One region of the Comamonas sp. GB3 AK4-5 genome, then DNA from elsewhere that is predicted to be linked to it. Evidence: riboswitches for the same ligand, from Rfam matches in the RefSeq annotation. Region 1 holds a riboswitch; each other region holds the start of a gene.
The links. A riboswitch is a leader RNA that binds a small molecule or an ion and turns the genes downstream of it on or off. The one in region 1 is predicted to bind cobalamin.
Positions count from the first base shown of each region.

Region 2: linked by a shared signal. The riboswitch ahead of ACA027_RS17640 (TonB-dependent receptor) and the one ahead of ACA027_RS15010 (TonB-dependent receptor domain-containing protein) in region 1 are both predicted to bind cobalamin.
Region 3: linked by a shared signal. The riboswitch ahead of ACA027_RS16210 (TonB-dependent receptor domain-containing protein) and the one ahead of ACA027_RS15010 (TonB-dependent receptor domain-containing protein) in region 1 are both predicted to bind cobalamin.
Region 4: linked by a shared signal. The riboswitch ahead of ACA027_RS17660 (TonB-dependent receptor) and the one ahead of ACA027_RS15010 (TonB-dependent receptor domain-containing protein) in region 1 are both predicted to bind cobalamin.

Region 1 is NZ_CP166730.1:3,316,200-3,320,031, reverse strand. It holds gene ACA027_RS15025 (EAL domain-containing protein) at 1-770, shown strand, start outside; gene ACA027_RS15020 (cell division protein ZapA) at 962-1,381, opposite strand; gene ACA027_RS15015 (DUF904 domain-containing protein) at 1,378-1,593, opposite strand; cobalamin riboswitch at 1,782-2,022, shown strand; gene ACA027_RS15010 (TonB-dependent receptor domain-containing protein) at 2,092-3,832, shown strand, end outside.
Region 2 is NZ_CP166730.1:3,932,155-3,935,986, reverse strand. It holds gene ACA027_RS17645 (ABC transporter ATP-binding protein) at 1-771, shown strand, start outside; cobalamin riboswitch at 857-1,127, shown strand; gene ACA027_RS17640 (TonB-dependent receptor) at 1,268-3,409, shown strand; gene ACA027_RS17635 (ABC transporter substrate-binding protein) at 3,442-3,832, shown strand, end outside.
Region 3 is NZ_CP166730.1:3,585,851-3,589,682, forward strand. It holds gene ACA027_RS16210 (TonB-dependent receptor domain-containing protein) at 1-1,839, opposite strand, end outside; cobalamin riboswitch at 1,904-2,133, opposite strand; gene ACA027_RS16215 (bacteriohemerythrin) at 2,340-2,876, opposite strand; gene ACA027_RS16220 (methyl-accepting chemotaxis protein) at 2,880-3,832, opposite strand, start outside.
Region 4 is NZ_CP166730.1:3,938,906-3,942,737, forward strand. It holds gene ACA027_RS17660 (TonB-dependent receptor) at 1-1,500, opposite strand, end outside; cobalamin riboswitch at 1,741-2,055, opposite strand; gene ACA027_RS17665 (ABC transporter permease) at 2,317-3,081, opposite strand; gene ACA027_RS17670 (ABC transporter substrate-binding protein) at 3,078-3,832, opposite strand, start outside.

The sequences.
Region 1 (3,832 bases):
CCCTGCTGCGCTGGACCGATCCGCAACTGGGCGTGGTGTCACCCGCAGTATTCATCCCCCTGGCGGAAGAGTCGGGCTTTATCGTCAAGATGGGCGCCTGGGTGCTGGAGCAGTCCATTCGCGAGGCTGCGCGCTGGCTCAAGCAGGGCGTTGCCATCCAGATTTCGGTGAATGTCTCTTCGCTGGAGCTGCTGCAGCCAGACTTCGCCGTGCGCGTGTCTGGTTTGTTGAGCACCTACAGCCTGCCGGCCTGCTGGCTGGAGCTGGAGTTGACCGAATCCGTGCTGCTGCAAAAAGAGCCGGTGATCGTCCAATGCATAGAGCAGTTGGCGGCACTGGGCGTGCAACTGGTGATCGATGATTTCGGCACGGGCTATTCCAATCTGGCCTATCTCAAGCGCATGCCCATCAGCAAGCTGAAAGTGGACCAGTCGTTTGTGCGCGGCCTGCCGCAAGATGCCAGCGACAAAGCCATTGTGGAAGCCGTGGTCAGCCTGGGACGGGCGCTGGACGTGGAAATCGTGGCCGAGGGCGTGGAAACCCAGGCGCAGCGCGAGATGCTGCAGAGCATGGGCTGCGGTTTTTACCAGGGCTTTTTGTGTGCACCAGGCGTTGAAAGCGCCACGGTGCTGGCCATGCTGCGGGCGCAGACGGCGGGAATGGATGTGGGGGATATGCGGACCGGAGCGACAGCCTCTGCCGATTCGCCGGCGCTGCCTGGGAAGGCGGGGCGAAAGGTGTCTGCAAAAACCGCTACGCCGTCATCCTGAACCGGGGGTTCAGGTGGGCGAGGGCAACCAAGCATTGGGTTCATCTAACGCGAGACGATCACGCTTGCCTGGCAATGTACCAAGCCCGTGCTCAGGGAGCATTGGTTCAAGGAAATATAAAGCGCAGCGGCCTTGCAGACAGCGTTATTTTACTGCGCTTCTGGCCGCAGTGCCGACAATCCCCAAAGCCGTTACAGCAGTTGGCTTTCTACATCCAGTGCGGCTTCCATGCGTGCAATCAGATGCTGGGCCTGCAGCAGCTCCAGCTCACGCTGTGCCAGCAGTGCCTGCAGCTCCGTCATCAGCGCCGGCGTGTCCTCGTCGCTGTGGGTGGTCTCGGTGGCCGGCAGGGCGGTTGGCGTGCTTTCGAGGTTGAGGTCCAGCTCTTGCTCCAATGCCTGCACCCGCTCGCTCAGGGCTGCATTTTCAAAGGCCAGATTCACGGCCACCAGCACGCCCACACGCTCGCGCGAGCGGACTTTGCCAGTGTTGCGTATGCGTTCCATCTCCGCGTCAACGCGGTCGACGGCAGCCAGCAGCGGGGCTTCTTGGCCATCGGGGCAGGTCAGCAGATAGTCTTGCTGCAGGATGCGTGCTTCGATCTGGCTCATGATCCCTCTTGGTTGACGGGCAAGCGTGCAATCAGGGCGTCGACACGGGAGCGTGCCGCGTGCAGGCGCGAACGCAGCGAATCGCGCTCCTGCGTCAGGGCGGCGACTTGTTCGGCCAACAGGGTATTGGTGCGTTGGAGCTCCGCATGCCGCACCAGCAGGCGATCAACACGCTCTGCCAGCGGCTCGATCAGGGAAGGCTGTGAGGTCATGGACATAGAGGGTAGCGATTGTAGGCTTTCGCGCCTGCAACAAGTTGGAATTTCCTATGCCAGACCTTGCTGTTCGGCGTTCCAGGCGCATAAATGCGGTGTCCGCCTACAAGTTCTGAAGAGGGCTTGCGCGTAGTCCCCGTTTGCAGCCCATTCCCCTGCTTGTGGGGCGTGGGCTCCGGCACTCTTTAGAATCGCACCCTGTTGGTGCTCGTCGCGCGGTTCACGCGTGGCAGTTCAACGGGAAGCAGGACGGCGACGTGGGCCCCCCACATGCCCAGCCTGCGCTGCCCCCGCAACGGTGAGTCCTAGGTGCATATGCTGCACCCCCGCCATTCAACACAGCCACTGCATGCCTTGAACAAGCATGTGGGAAGGCGATGGTGTGGAGGACCAGCCCGGATACCGGCCAACACAGGTGTGCCCGCTTTGGCAGGGCATGTGGTTGCCCACTGCTGGCGGGGAGGCTGGCGCGGGCGGACTTTTCTGATTTCTCCAATGAGTTCGTTTTCTCAGCAGTGCGCGGGCGCTGCTTCGTCGCTGGCCGCGCATGCCGCCAGCGTGGCCGTGGGGCTGACGGCACTGGCTGCAGCAACGGTGCATGCCGCCAATCTGGATGATGTAGTGGTGTCGGCCACGCGCAGCGAGCAACGCCTGGCCGATGTGGTGGCGGACATCACGGTGGTGGACCGTGATCAGCTGGACCAGCAGGCTGGCCGCTCCCTGGAAGATGTAATGGCCAAGTTGCCCGGCGTGCAGATCACCCGCAATGGTGGTCCAGGATCCGACACCAGTCTGTACCTGCGGGGCGCCAGCAAGCAGCACACGGCGGTGTACATCGATGGGATTCGGGTGGATGGACAAAACGGCTCGGGTGGCGCGCAGTGGGAATCCTTGCCCGTTGATTTGATAGACCGTATCGAAGTGCTGCGCGGTGCTGCTGGTGCTGTGTATGGCTCGGACGCCCTGGCGGGGGTAGTGCAGATTTTCACCAAACGTGGCGAAGATGGAGTGCATCCTTTCATTGGGGTTGGCGCCGGTACCTACGGCAGCAGCAAGGGCGAGGCCGGCCTCAGCGGTGCGCATGGTGCCGTGGATTACGCACTGGGCGTTTCTTATGCGACAAGCAAGGGCTTTGACTCCAAGACCAATGGGGTGCACAACGAAGACCGTGATGGCTACACCCGCAAATCCGCCAATGCGCGCGTGGGTCTGCAGCTGAGCAAGGTTCACCGCTTGGATCTGACGGCGCTGACCAGTAAATCCGATGCGGGCTATGACGCCACCAAATCAATCCAGGACGATCGGGCGATCCGTGAGTTCGATGCCTATGGCTTGACATGGGCGGCCCAGTGGACAGAGGGCTACCGCACACGTCTGTCCGTGAGCGAGTCCACCAACCGCTACCAGACCACGGGCACCAGCCTTTATGAGGCGGAAACCCGGCTGCGCACCTTGCTGTTGCAAAACGAATGGAAACTGGGGCAGGGGACGCTGAGCCTGGCGCTGGAGCGGCGTGAAGATGCGCTGGAGAACACAGGGCTGAAAAACACCAACCGCAAGGAACGCGATCAGACAGGCATCGCCGTAGGCTATGGCGCCAAATATGGCAACCATACCGTGCAGCTCAATGCCCGCAGTGACGATGACAGTGACTTTGGTCGCAAGAACACGGGCGGCATTGGTTATGGCTGGGATTTCGCCCCCCAGTGGCGGGCTACGGCTTCCGCCTCGACCGGCTTTCGTGTGCCCAGCTTGTACCAGCGTTTCTCGGCCTATGGCGACTCTACATTGGCGCCTGAAGAGAGCTTGAACAAGGAAATCGGCCTGCGCTGGGCGCAGCAGGGCAATCACCTGGGCATCACGCTCTACCACAACAAGCTCAAGAACCTGGTGTCCTACCAAAAGGGGCTGGGCAGTTGCGGCATGCCGTCCTGTTATGTGAATGTGGATCGCGCCTTGCTGCAGGGCATTACCATCGCTGGCGCCTATCGCACCGGCATGCTGAAGTGGTATGGCTCGGTGGATTTTCAAAACCCCAAGAACGAAGAGACTGGCAAGCTGCTGGAGCGCCGCTCACGCCGCTTTGCCACCCTGGGCGTGGATGCTGCTGTGCAAGGCTGGACCCTGGGAGCCGAAATGCAGGCGGCCAGCCGCCGCTATAACGGCAAGGATGACAAGGTGATGACGCTGGCCGGCTACACCTTGTTCAACCTGTCCGCGTCCCGGCAAATCGCCA
Region 2 (3,832 bases), 620 kb from region 1:
CAACTGCAGGCCCAGGGCCTGCACTGGCAGGCGGCGGCGGCCCATATCGTGCGCGATGTCAGCCTGCATGTGGGCCGGGGTGAGTTTGTGGGTCTGCTGGGCCCCAACGGCAGTGGCAAATCCACGTTGCTGCGCATGATCTACCGCATCCTCCAGCCTGCCAGTGGCAGCGTGCTGCTAGAGGGGCGTGATGTCTGGCGCAGCAGTGCCCGCGAGAATGCGCGCGCCATGGCCGTGCTGGCCCAGGAGAACGGCAGCGAGTTCGCCCTCAGCGTGCAGGACGTGGTGTTGATGGGCCGTATCCCCCACCAGGCCGCATGGGCGCGCGACAGCCAAGAGGATTTGGACATCGTCGCGCAGGCCTTGCAGCGCGTGGACGCGCAGAGCCTCGCCCAACGCATGTTTTCCACGCTTTCCGGCGGAGAAAAGCAGCGCGTGCTCATGGCCCGCGCCCTGGCCCAGCAGGCTCCCATGCTGGTGCTGGACGAGCCCACCAACCACCTGGATGTGCGCCACCAGTTCGAGCTGATGAATCTGATACGCAGCCTGGGCCTGACCACGCTGGCCGCGCTGCACGAGCTGCAGATGGCAGCACACTACTGCGACCGCCTTTACCTGTTGCAAGGCGGCGCCCTGGTGGCCCAGGGCACACCAGCCCAGGTGCTGACGGCGGACACCATTGCCCAGGTCTACGGCGTGCGCGCTCTGGTCAGCACCAGCCCGCGCACGGGCAAGCTCTTGATCGAGTATGTGCCGCAAGCGCTGCTGTAACCGGCCCTGGTAATGACCTCGGCCCGCAACGGTTGCCCCGGCAGGTCGCGGGATCGGCTGATAGACTCCTGCCCCGTGCCCTTAGGGACACGTTGTTTTAGCAGGTGCTTGCTTTGCAGCAAGTGAAACGGGAACAAGGTCCGGTTTGAGAACATGTTCTGAGACCGCCATGCCTTGGCTGCCCCCGCAACGGTATGCAGGAAAACACCCCATGCAAGTCGCTTCACGCGCTTGCGGCCACTGGGCCGGTTTGCTCACAAAAACATGTGTGCGAGCCACCCGGGAAGGCGGAGTGAGAAGGCGCAGTGATGCGCTGCCTGTGAGCCCGGAGACCGGCCTGTAGAAACGCCACAGCGCGCCGTCGCCCAGCGACTGGCGCTTGCTATAACTGTCTGCGGGGTGCGGATGGCGGCCGGAATTCCAGAGCGCATTGCCGTCCCCGGCGAAGCCTTTGTCTGCGCAGCTTTCCCATCAGGCGGTTCCAGCCTTTTTTGAAATGCGCAATACACAAACTCTTCTCGCCGCTTCTACGTTCTCCGGCAAGGCCCCTCCTTTTTCCCTTTGCACCGGCAGCGCAGCGCTGCAACTGGCGCTGCTGTGGCCAGCAGCCGTGCTGGCCCAGCAAGCTCTGCCCGAGGTGACGGTGCAGGAGGCCCGCCAGGTCGAAGCGGCCCTGGACACCAACCGTCCTGCCACATCGGCCTCGCATGTGGATGTGCGTGTGCTGGACCTGCCCGCCAGTGTCAGCGGCGTGTCGGCCGAGCAAATGGAAGAACGCGCCGACCGGGGCACGGTAGATGCGGTGACCCGCACCGTGGGCCTGACGGCTGCTGGCTCGCCGGGCAATGGCGGGCTGTCGTTTTCCAGTCGTGGCTTTGCCGGCGTGAATTCGGTGGGTGTGGCCGAGGACGGCATCATGCTGGGCGTGGGCTCGGGCACGATCAACTATCCCTCGGACACCTGGGGCTATGAGCGCCTGGAGGTGCTGCGCGGCCCGGCCTCGTTGATGTATGGCAGCGGTACCATGGGCGCCACGGTCAATGCCATCCGCAAGCAACCCAGCCGCGAGCGCTCCACCGAGCTCATGCTCACCGGCGGCAACCACGGCACGGCCCGTGTGGGTGTGGGCAGCACCGGTGCCATCAGCGACACCCTGAGCTACCGTGTGGATGCCTATGGCGCCAGCAGCGATGGTTCGCGCCCCTTTGACGACAGCAAGAGCGCCAAGCTGATGAGTGCGTTGCGCTGGCAGCCACGCAGCGATCTCACCTTCGATTTGACGGCCGATATCAGCAGCCAGGCACCTTCGCGTTACTACGGCACCCCGGTGGTGGATGGCCGCCTGGCGCGGGAGCTGAAGGACCAGGGCTATAACTCCGAGGACAGCGATATTCACTACCGTGACCGGCGCTTCAAGGCCAAGGCCAGTTGGCAGGTCAATGAAGCACTGAGCCTGCGCAACGAGCTTTACCACTTCAGTTCTGACCGGCATTGGAAGAACATTGAAGCTTATAAGTACGATCCCTTGGCAGGGACGGTGGCGCGCTCGGACTATCTGGAGATTGGTCATGCGCTGCAGCAAAACGGCAATCGCATGGCGTTGGACTGGAAGGCCGGCGCCCACCAGGTGGCACTGGGCTGGGATGTGTCTCACACCAACTTCCGCAACAGCAACAACTCGCCGTACACCGGCACTTCCAATGTGTCGGCGTTCGATCCCGTGCCGGGCTCCTGGATCAGCGCCAACGCCTATACGCCGCGCATGGACTCTACGCTGCGCCAGAACGCGCTGTTCATAGAAGATGCCTGGAAGATCAATGCGCAATGGCTGCTCATGGGCGGCATACGGCGCGACTGGTATGAGTTCTCGCGCCGGAACTTGCCTGCCAATACGGGTTTTGACAAAGACTTGAACGGCACCTCATGGCGTCTGGGTGCGACCTATAAGCTGGACGAAGCGTCCAGCGTCTATGCGCAAATGAGCACTGGGCATGATCCTGTCACCAGCCTGTTGTCTCTTGCAGAGTCGCAGACGGGCTTTACGCTGAGCAAGGGCCGCCAGCAGGAGCTGGGCTTCAAGCAGCAACTGGCAGCAGGCCGTGGTGAATGGACGGCGGCGCTGTTCCAGATCACCAAGAACGACATCATCACGCGCGACCCGAACAATTCGGCCCTGTCGATTCAGGGCGGCAAGCAGTCCTCGAATGGGCTGGAACTGGCGGGTGCCTTCAATGTGACCCCGGCCTTCCGCCTGGAAGCCAATGCGGCCTATACCCGCGCCAAATTTGACGAGTTGATCGAGGCAGGAGGCGCCAACCGCGCCGGCAACCGTCCCTCCAATGTGCCCAAGGTCACGGCCAATTTGTGGGGCCATTACCGCATGGGTGATTGGCGCACCTCGCTGGGCCTGCGCCATGTGGGCCAGCGCTTTGGCGACAACGCCAACAGCGATGCCAAGCGCCTGCCTGCCTACACCCTGGTGGATGCGGTGGTGAGCTGGAATGTGAACCCCAAGACCACGCTGAGTCTGATTGGTCGCAACCTCACCAACCGCGTTTATGCCACCTCGGCCTACAACACCCAGTGGATTCTGGGCACCAGCCGCAGCGTGGAGCTGATGGCGCAGCTGCGTTTCTGATGGGCATGCGCAGATTTTGGTTTCAAGCCTGCATGCTGCCCCTGGCTGTACTCGCAGCCGGGTGCGGCGAGCAGCAGGCGCAGCAGCCTGCAGGCGAGCAGGCCCATGTTCAGCGGCATGATCCTCCCGTGGTCATCGATGTGTGCGGCCAGCCCGCACGCTATGACCGCGTGCCCCAGCGCGCCGTCACACATGATGTGAATATTGCAGAGATGTTTCTGTTCCTTGGTTTGGGCGAGAAGCTGGCAGGCTATGGCGGTATCTCGTCGCAAAAAACCATCAGCCCACAGCTCTCGCCTTGGCTGGAACGGGTGCCCAATCTGTCGGCCCAGGGCATGAATATGGAGAGCCTGCTGGGCGTGAACGCCGACTTTGTTTTTGCCGGCTGGGGCTACGGCTTTCGCCCGGGCGGCGTCACCCCCG
Region 3 (3,832 bases), 270 kb from region 1:
GCCCTTGCTGGGGGCATAGTCCTTGTCTGCCACATTGTTCAGACGAGCCAGCAAGCGCCAGTCCCGGCTCAATGCACGCTCGGCATACAAGTTCACCAGACCATAGCCGGGCAACTGCTGCGTGTTCTCGGCATCGACTTGGCGCTGGCTGTACAGCTGGGCTTCACTGCCCAGGGTCCAACCGGCCAGCTGTGTGTCTGCATAGAGCTTGAGCATGCGCTTGGAGCGGTAAGGCAGCAGCTTGTCGTTCTCCTGATTCTTGGGCTGCATGAAGTCCAGCGAGCCGCCCATATTCCAGCCTGCCACCCGGGTCGAGCCGGACAGTGTCAGACCCGTCAGCTCCACCTTTTCCCAGTTGCGATAGCAGTTGCAGGCTGCAGAACCGCTCCATTCATAGGTGATCTGGTCCCGGATCTTGTTGCGGTAGACCACGGCCGACAACTTGTTCTGGCCTTGCTCGAAATGCAGGCCGGTTTCAATGTTACGGCTGCTTTCCGGGCGAAGATCAGGCGAAGACTGGCCTGTGAAACGCTCATACAGCGTGGGAGTCCGAAAGGCTGTGCCTGCCGAAGCCACCCAGCGCAGGCTGTCGTTGATCTGCAGCCCATAGCCCACGCCTCCGGTGGTCTTGCTCTTCTGGTCGCGCACATCATCGTGGCGCATATGGGCATTGAAGCTGTGCGCCCCGGTTTGCCAGCCCCAGCCCAAGGCAATGGCGTTTTGCACGCGCTTGCTATCTGTATTCACAAGAGAGGAATAAGGTGAGAGCGAGTAATCTGTCTTCAGACGGTCTTCCGTACGCTCATAGTCCACGTTGAAGCGGTGCCCGCCCAATGTCCAGATGTTCTGCCACAGCAGGCCTGCGCTGCGGCCCTCGGCCGATTCCGGGGCGCTGGTGTGGCGGTCGGTGTCCATGCCGGTGTGCGAGAGCTGCACCACGCTGCGATAGCTGCCCGTCCACTGGGCTGCCCACTTCACGCTGGCCGTGGTGGTTTTGACAATGTCGAAATCATCAAATGGCGCGGGGCTTTGATCGTATTGGGCCTTGAGACGGTTGTAGCGCAAGCTGCCGTCCAGAGTGTGGATGCCGGTCTTGTAGCCCAGGTTCAGCCCCACCGAGCTGTTGGAATATCCGTCTTTATCGGGATTGGGCGCCCATTGATTACCCGGATTCACATCCCAGCCATCGCTGCGCTCATCCGCCAGATTCAGTGCATAGCTCAGGCCATTGACGCCACCGGAAATCCCTGCGGCAGCCTTGCTGCTCTTGTGGGTGCCATAGCCCAGCTCCACATAGGGCACGGGCGCACCTTCCTTGCCTTTGCGGGTGAAGATTTGAATCACACCACCCATGGCATCCGAGCCATAAATGGCAGCGGCAGGGCCGCGCAGCACTTCAATGCGTTCGATCTGCGCCAGCGGCAACGTCGCCCACACAGCGCCGCCTTGCATTTCCTGCGTGCCAAATCGCACACCATCCACAAACACCACGGCATGCTGATTGCTCATGCCGCGCAAATACACGCTGGTGGCTTGCCCGGGCCCGCCACTGCGGTTGATTTGCACGCCAGGAACCCGCGCCAGCACATCGGCCACACCAACCGCGCCAGAGCGTTCAATCTCTGCACTGTCGATCACGGTCATATCGGCCGTCACGCTTTCCAAAGACTGGGGCATGCGTGCGGCCGTCACCACGGTTTCGGACAGTCGCGACGCCGAAGCGGTTTGCGCCAGCACGCCGGCGCTGCACAAGGCCATGACGGCGCCCGCCACAGCAGCCAGAGGACAACGCACACGGGCGCACAGGCCTTCCGCGGAGAATTGCTTGAAGTTTTGCATCAATGAATCAAAGGTTGGCACCGGCGTCCCCGCCCGTGCAGCTTGCACCACCAGCCGCCTGCGGACAGGTGCTGAACCTTTTGGCCGGTATCCAGACTGGCGCACCCGCTGCCTCGGCCTTCCCAGAGCGCCAGGCTCCAGTGGCGGGAAAAGAGACAGGGTGGTCTTGCGACCGGTGCGCTCACTGTTGCGGGGGCAGTACATGCTGTGCAGGCTGCAAGGCCTGCATCCATGTTTCCCGTTTAACCACAGCGCCAGAACAGCGCCGTGAGCACCAAAGGCCGGCATTGTACGAAGCCTGGCTTACAGCCCGCTTGTGTGAGAGCTCCCTCACATGCTGCACCGCTTGCACTGTGCCGTGCCTCGCAAGGAGGCAGAAAAGAGCACCGTCCCGCCGGCAAGAAAATGGGCCCGCACCGCGCAAGCTGTCCCATGTAAAAAGCGCCTGCAGGGCTTGCAGGCGCTTGCGGGGCAAAGGCCCGATGCATCCCTCCGCAGGCCTAGCCCCGAGGCTTGCTGGCAGGCAAGGCCGGCGGCTGCGCCGCGCTGAGGGCGGGGACTGCCGGGGCGTGCCGGGCGATGGCTGCGGTGCTGCTGCCCGCAACCCGGGCCGCAGCGCTCTTTCGGGCCTGCTCGCGCGCCTGGCGGCGTTGAAAGCGCAGCAGCTCCTTGTCGTTGCGGCGGATATGCAGCGACAGCCAGTCGCGCAGCACGCTCGACAGCTGGGCCGCCACGGTGATGCTGCCGGCCTGCAGCTTTTTCTCCAGGCTCCACAGCTGGTCCATGAAATGCTGGTGGCCTATCTTGTGGTTGTCCAGATCCGGAAAACCCATCTGCGCCATGATGTGCTCCTCATTGCGCAGATGCTCCTGGGTGCTGACGATCACCCTGTGCAAAATGGTTTCCACCACAGCCCGGCCCTGGCCTTCGCTGGTGGCGGTGTGCAACTCGTTGACCAGCTCCACCAGCAGGCGGTGGTCTGCGTCGATGGGGCCGCCATCGATCACCATGTCATCGGCCCATGCAAAGTAAGCCATGGATCAGGCCTCCAGTGCCGGCAGCGCCTGTCGCGCGGCCAGTGCAGGCTGGGCATAGGTCAGCGTGGTTGCCGTGCCCTTGAACACGCTGACGGCCTGCACCAGCGCCTGGGCCTGAGCCTCCAGCGACTGGGCTGCGGCGGCCGATTCCTCCACCAGGGCCGCGTTGGACTGGGTGACCTGGTCCATCTGCATCATGGCCTGGTTGATCTGCTCGATGCCATGGGTCTGGTCTTCGCTGGCCTCGCTGATCTCGTTCATGATGTCCGCCACGCGGCGCACGCTGACCACGATTTCGTCCATGGTACTGCCGGCTTTTTCCACCAGCGTGCAGCCGTTGCCGACGTTGTTGACCGACTCGTCGATCAGGCCCTTGATTTCCTTGGCGGCCTCGGCTGAGCGGCCGGCCAGGGAGCGCACCTCGGAGGCCACCACGGCAAAGCCCCGGCCCTGCTCGCCTGCGCGGGCCGCTTCCACGGCGGCGTTCAGCGCCAGGATATTGGTCTGGAAGGCAATGCCGTCAATGATGCCGATGATGTCGGCGATCTTGCGCGACGAGGTGTTGATGGCTTCCATGGTGTGCACCACTTCGCCCACCACCTGGCCACCGCGCACGGCGACCTTGGAGGCGGTTTCGGCCAGCTCGGCAGCCTGGCGGCCGTTGGCGAAGTTCTGGCTCACGGTGCCGGCCAGCTCCTGCATGGCGGCCGTGGTTTCTTCCAGCGCACTGGCCTGCTCCTCGGTGCGGCCCGACAAATCCAGGTTGCCGGTGGCAATTTGCGAGGTGGCCGTGGCAATCGCATCGCTGCCGTTACGCACCTCGCCCACGATGTCCGAAAGGCTGTGGTTCATGGTCTGCAAGGCCATCAGCAGCTGACCGGTTTCATCCTGGCTGCGCACGGTGATGCGGCTGCCCAGATCACCTGCGGCCACGGCCTGGGCCACTTGCACGGCTT
Region 4 (3,832 bases), 620 kb from region 1:
CCCCAGGCGCCAGGCCGTGCCGCCCAAGGTGGTGTCAAACGATGAGGCCCCCAGCAGATCGCGGCGCGACATATCGGTCAGATCGCGGCGTATGCCGGCCAGCAGCAGCCACTGTGGGCTCAGCGTCCAGGCATCTTCGGCGTAGAAGTCATGCGTGGTGGTGGTGGTCTGAAAACGATCCACCATGGGGCTTGGACTGTCCCAAGGGCCATGGGGAGAGCTGTCCACTGGCAGGTCGATTTTTCGATTGTCGGAGTTGCCCGAGTAGCCAAACTTGGTCCGGCTCACCTCCCAGCCCAGCGCCAGCTGGTGGGCACCCGCATTGATGCGCGACTCCAGCCGGTTGCCGGTCTGTTCCAGGTCATGGGCCAACTCCAGATAGTCGCCGCGCTTGACCATACCGGTACTGCGATCGTAGCGATAGGACTCAATGTTGCGCCAATAGCGGTCGGCCTTGAAGTGGTAGAGCTCGTTGCTCACGTTCAGCCAGTCGTTGACCTGGTAGTTCACACGACCACGCACGCGCTGGTCTTTGATGCTGATGGCGCTGTCATCGGTGTTGTAGTTGCGGCCCAGCAGTTCCTTGACGATCTTGCCATTCTCCGTGGGCGTGCCAAAGTAGCGCGCTGGTTTTTGGTCGCTGTAATCGGCCAGCAGCTCCATGCGCAGCGCTGCGCTGGGCTGCCAGCGCAGCGTGCTCATCAGCTTGCCGCCATGGGCACGGGCCATGTCGTGCTCGCCATTGGTGTAGTGGCCATAGGCGTCCACCCGGTAGCTCAAGGTCTCGCCCAGCGGGCCTGCAGCGCCCAGGCCCAGCTTGGCCGCACCGTCCGAGCCCGCGCCCAACAGCACTTCGCGCACCGGCTCGCGGCTGGGCTGTTTGCGCACCAGATTGGCTGTGGCTCCCACCGTGCCGCTGCCATAAACAATGGAAGCGGGGCCGCGCAGTACTTCCACGCGCTCATAGCCCCAGCCATCGCTGGGATAAGGCACGGTGCTGGAGGCCACGCCCAGGCGCACGCCATCTTCGGCAATGCCCACGGAGTTGGTGCCGGTAAAACCACGCGCGCCAAACGACAGGCTGCTGTAACTGGTGGGCGACAAAGGTGCCATGCCCACGCTGCGGCCGATGATGTCGGCCGTGCGGATGTCGCCACGCTCCTGCCAGGTCTCGCTGTCCACCACATCCAGGCTGGCGGGCAAATCGCGCGTGACGATGCCGGTACGGCTGCCCGAAGTCGACGGCAGGGACAGGCCCAGACCGCCCTCGGAAGTCACGGGTGCCGACTTGACCTGCACGGTGGGCAGACTGGCATCAGCCTGGGCGGACGTCCTGGGCTTGCTTGCGGCGCCTTCAGCCGCCTCGGCTTCGGCAGCCTGGGCTGGCACGGCCAGGCCCAGCGAGGCCAATAGCGCAGCGCAGGTCCAGGAATTCCAGGTGGGTGAAGAAAATGGCAGCGCCTTGGCATGGCGGGCTGCGGGGTAAAGCTGGTGCTTCATCGTTGTCAGAGGCTCACGACTTGCACATGCCGCATGCACGCAAGGCCTCTGGTGTCCAGGGGCTGGCCTTGCTGTATGACGGCTTGCACAGTCTTGGCGCAGCGACGCCTGCCTGCCCATGACCGCCCCATGCCGAGGGCCACACGCCACCATGGCGCCAGCCGCAAAGCCTGTTGCTGCCACACTGCACCCCGCAGGCGTTTGCTGCAAATGCCGCACGCCACGGGTCCCTCAACCCATGGTGTGCGACGCTCAACAGGCCGGTCTCCGGGCTTGCAGACAGGCCACCAGAAGGTCCGGGGCCTTAGTCGCTTCGCCTTCCCAATGCCGCCGCGCAGCTCGCAGGAGCTCACGTAGGACATCAGTGGCCGGCGCCTGTCTTGCAGGACGCCATGAAGCGGTTCCATACGCTGCATCCACCATCGGGCCAGCAGGCCTTTGTGTGGATGGATGCCGCGTAATGTCTGTTTACCGTTGCGGGGGCAGCCAGGGCTTTGCACCCTGTTCCCGTTTCACCCGGAGCAAGCCCCGGGCACCTGTTGCATGACTGGTGAAGACGGGCCAGATCGGCCCCTTCCCAATGCGTCGCGCAGTATAAGGCCAGGTCTTGCGCCCACCGGGCTGGGCTGGCCTTGGTGGACGGCGGAGCAAAGCGCCCACCGATGCGGGCGGACATCCTCAGGCCTGCTGCTTAGAGCGTGTTCACACGGCCCAGCAAATCGAAGATTTGCGTTTGAGACGAGGCGCGAAGTCGCAGGCAGTACAGAGGTACGACAAGACGAAGCAACGACGTATCAAGGGTTGTGTGAGCGGGTCTCAGCGCAGCCAGCGCGCACTCACCCAACGGGCCAGCAGGTCGAGCGCAAAGCCCAGGCAGCCGATCAGCACAATACCCGCCATCAGCTCGTCATAGGCCAGGCGGTCCCGGGTGTCGAGAATAAAGTAACCCATGCCGGCCGAGACGCCCAGCATTTCTGCCGGCACCAGCACGATCCAGCCAATGCCCAGGGCCAGGCGAAAGCCGGTGAGCACGTGAGAGACGATGCCGGGCAACACAATCCGCCACACCACTTCAAGGCGTGTGGCTGACAGGCTGTGCGCCAGCTGCAGCCAGCTTTTGTCCAGCGCCGCCACGCCGGCTGCGGTGTTGAGCATGATGGGCCAGACTGCGGCAAAGCTGAGCAGAAAAATCACCGGTGCCTCGCCCACGCCCAGGGCCATCACGGCCAGCGGCATCCAGGACAGGGGCGAGACCATGCGCAGAAACTGGAACAAGGTGCCCGTGAGCTTGGCAAACAGCGGCGACAAGCCCAGCCAGATGCCCAGCGGCACGCCTATCAGCAGTGCCAGCAGCAGAGACAAGCCGATGCGCTGCAGGCTCAGCGCCATGTGCAGCCATATCAGCCCGTCCTGCAGCAGCCGCCACAGGGCGGAAAAACCTGCCTGGGGGCCGAAGGCCTGGCGCAGGGCATCCACATCAGACAGCTGCCGGGCGCCCAGGGCCCACAGGGCGACGGCCAGCAGCAGCCCCAGCACGGGCCAGCCCAGCCGACTCAGCCACGCAGTGCGCACCTGCCTCATACCGCGATCACCTCTTTGCGCGTAAAGCTCTCGGCATGGCCAAAGGCCTTGAGGCCGCCCACCTGCTGCAGGGCTTTTTTGACAAAGCGGTCGTCCACCAGGTCCTTGGCCACAAAGCCGGGATCGAGTTGGTGCAGAAATTCCACATTGCCTTCCAGCTGCGTGGTCTGCAAGGCCTTGACCAGGGCCTCGGTGTAGGAGGCATAGGGATAGGGCTGAAAGTCGATACGGCGCTGGTTCCAGGCCGGGTGGTGGATGACGCCATCGCGCTGGTATTGCGCCATTTCGGTGGCCACCAGCACCTTGGACAGCACGGGCAGGCTATGGGGCGTGTAGCGCCCTTCCCCGCTGCTGGCCAGCAGCTTGGCCGTGTCCAGCTGGTTGTTGCGTGTCCACAGCTGGGCCTTGACCATGGCATTGGTCACGCGCTGGGCCCACTCGGGGCGCTCGGCGATGTCGCGCTCGGCCAGGGTCAGCAGGCAGCAGGCGTGGTTCTGCCAGACATCCCCCACAAAGCGCAGCACCTTGCCCACGCCAGCCACCTCGGCCGCCGCCACAAAAGGCTCGGCCACGATGTAGCCGGCCACCGCCTTGGAGGCCAGGGCCGAGACCATTTCGGCCGGCGGCAACACCAGCAGATTGACCTCATCCGCCGCCAGGCTGGCCTGGCGCGCACGGCTGACGGCCTTGAGGCCGTTGGCCCGCAACAGCTGCTGCAGCACCACGTTGTGGATGGAATACCAGAACGGAA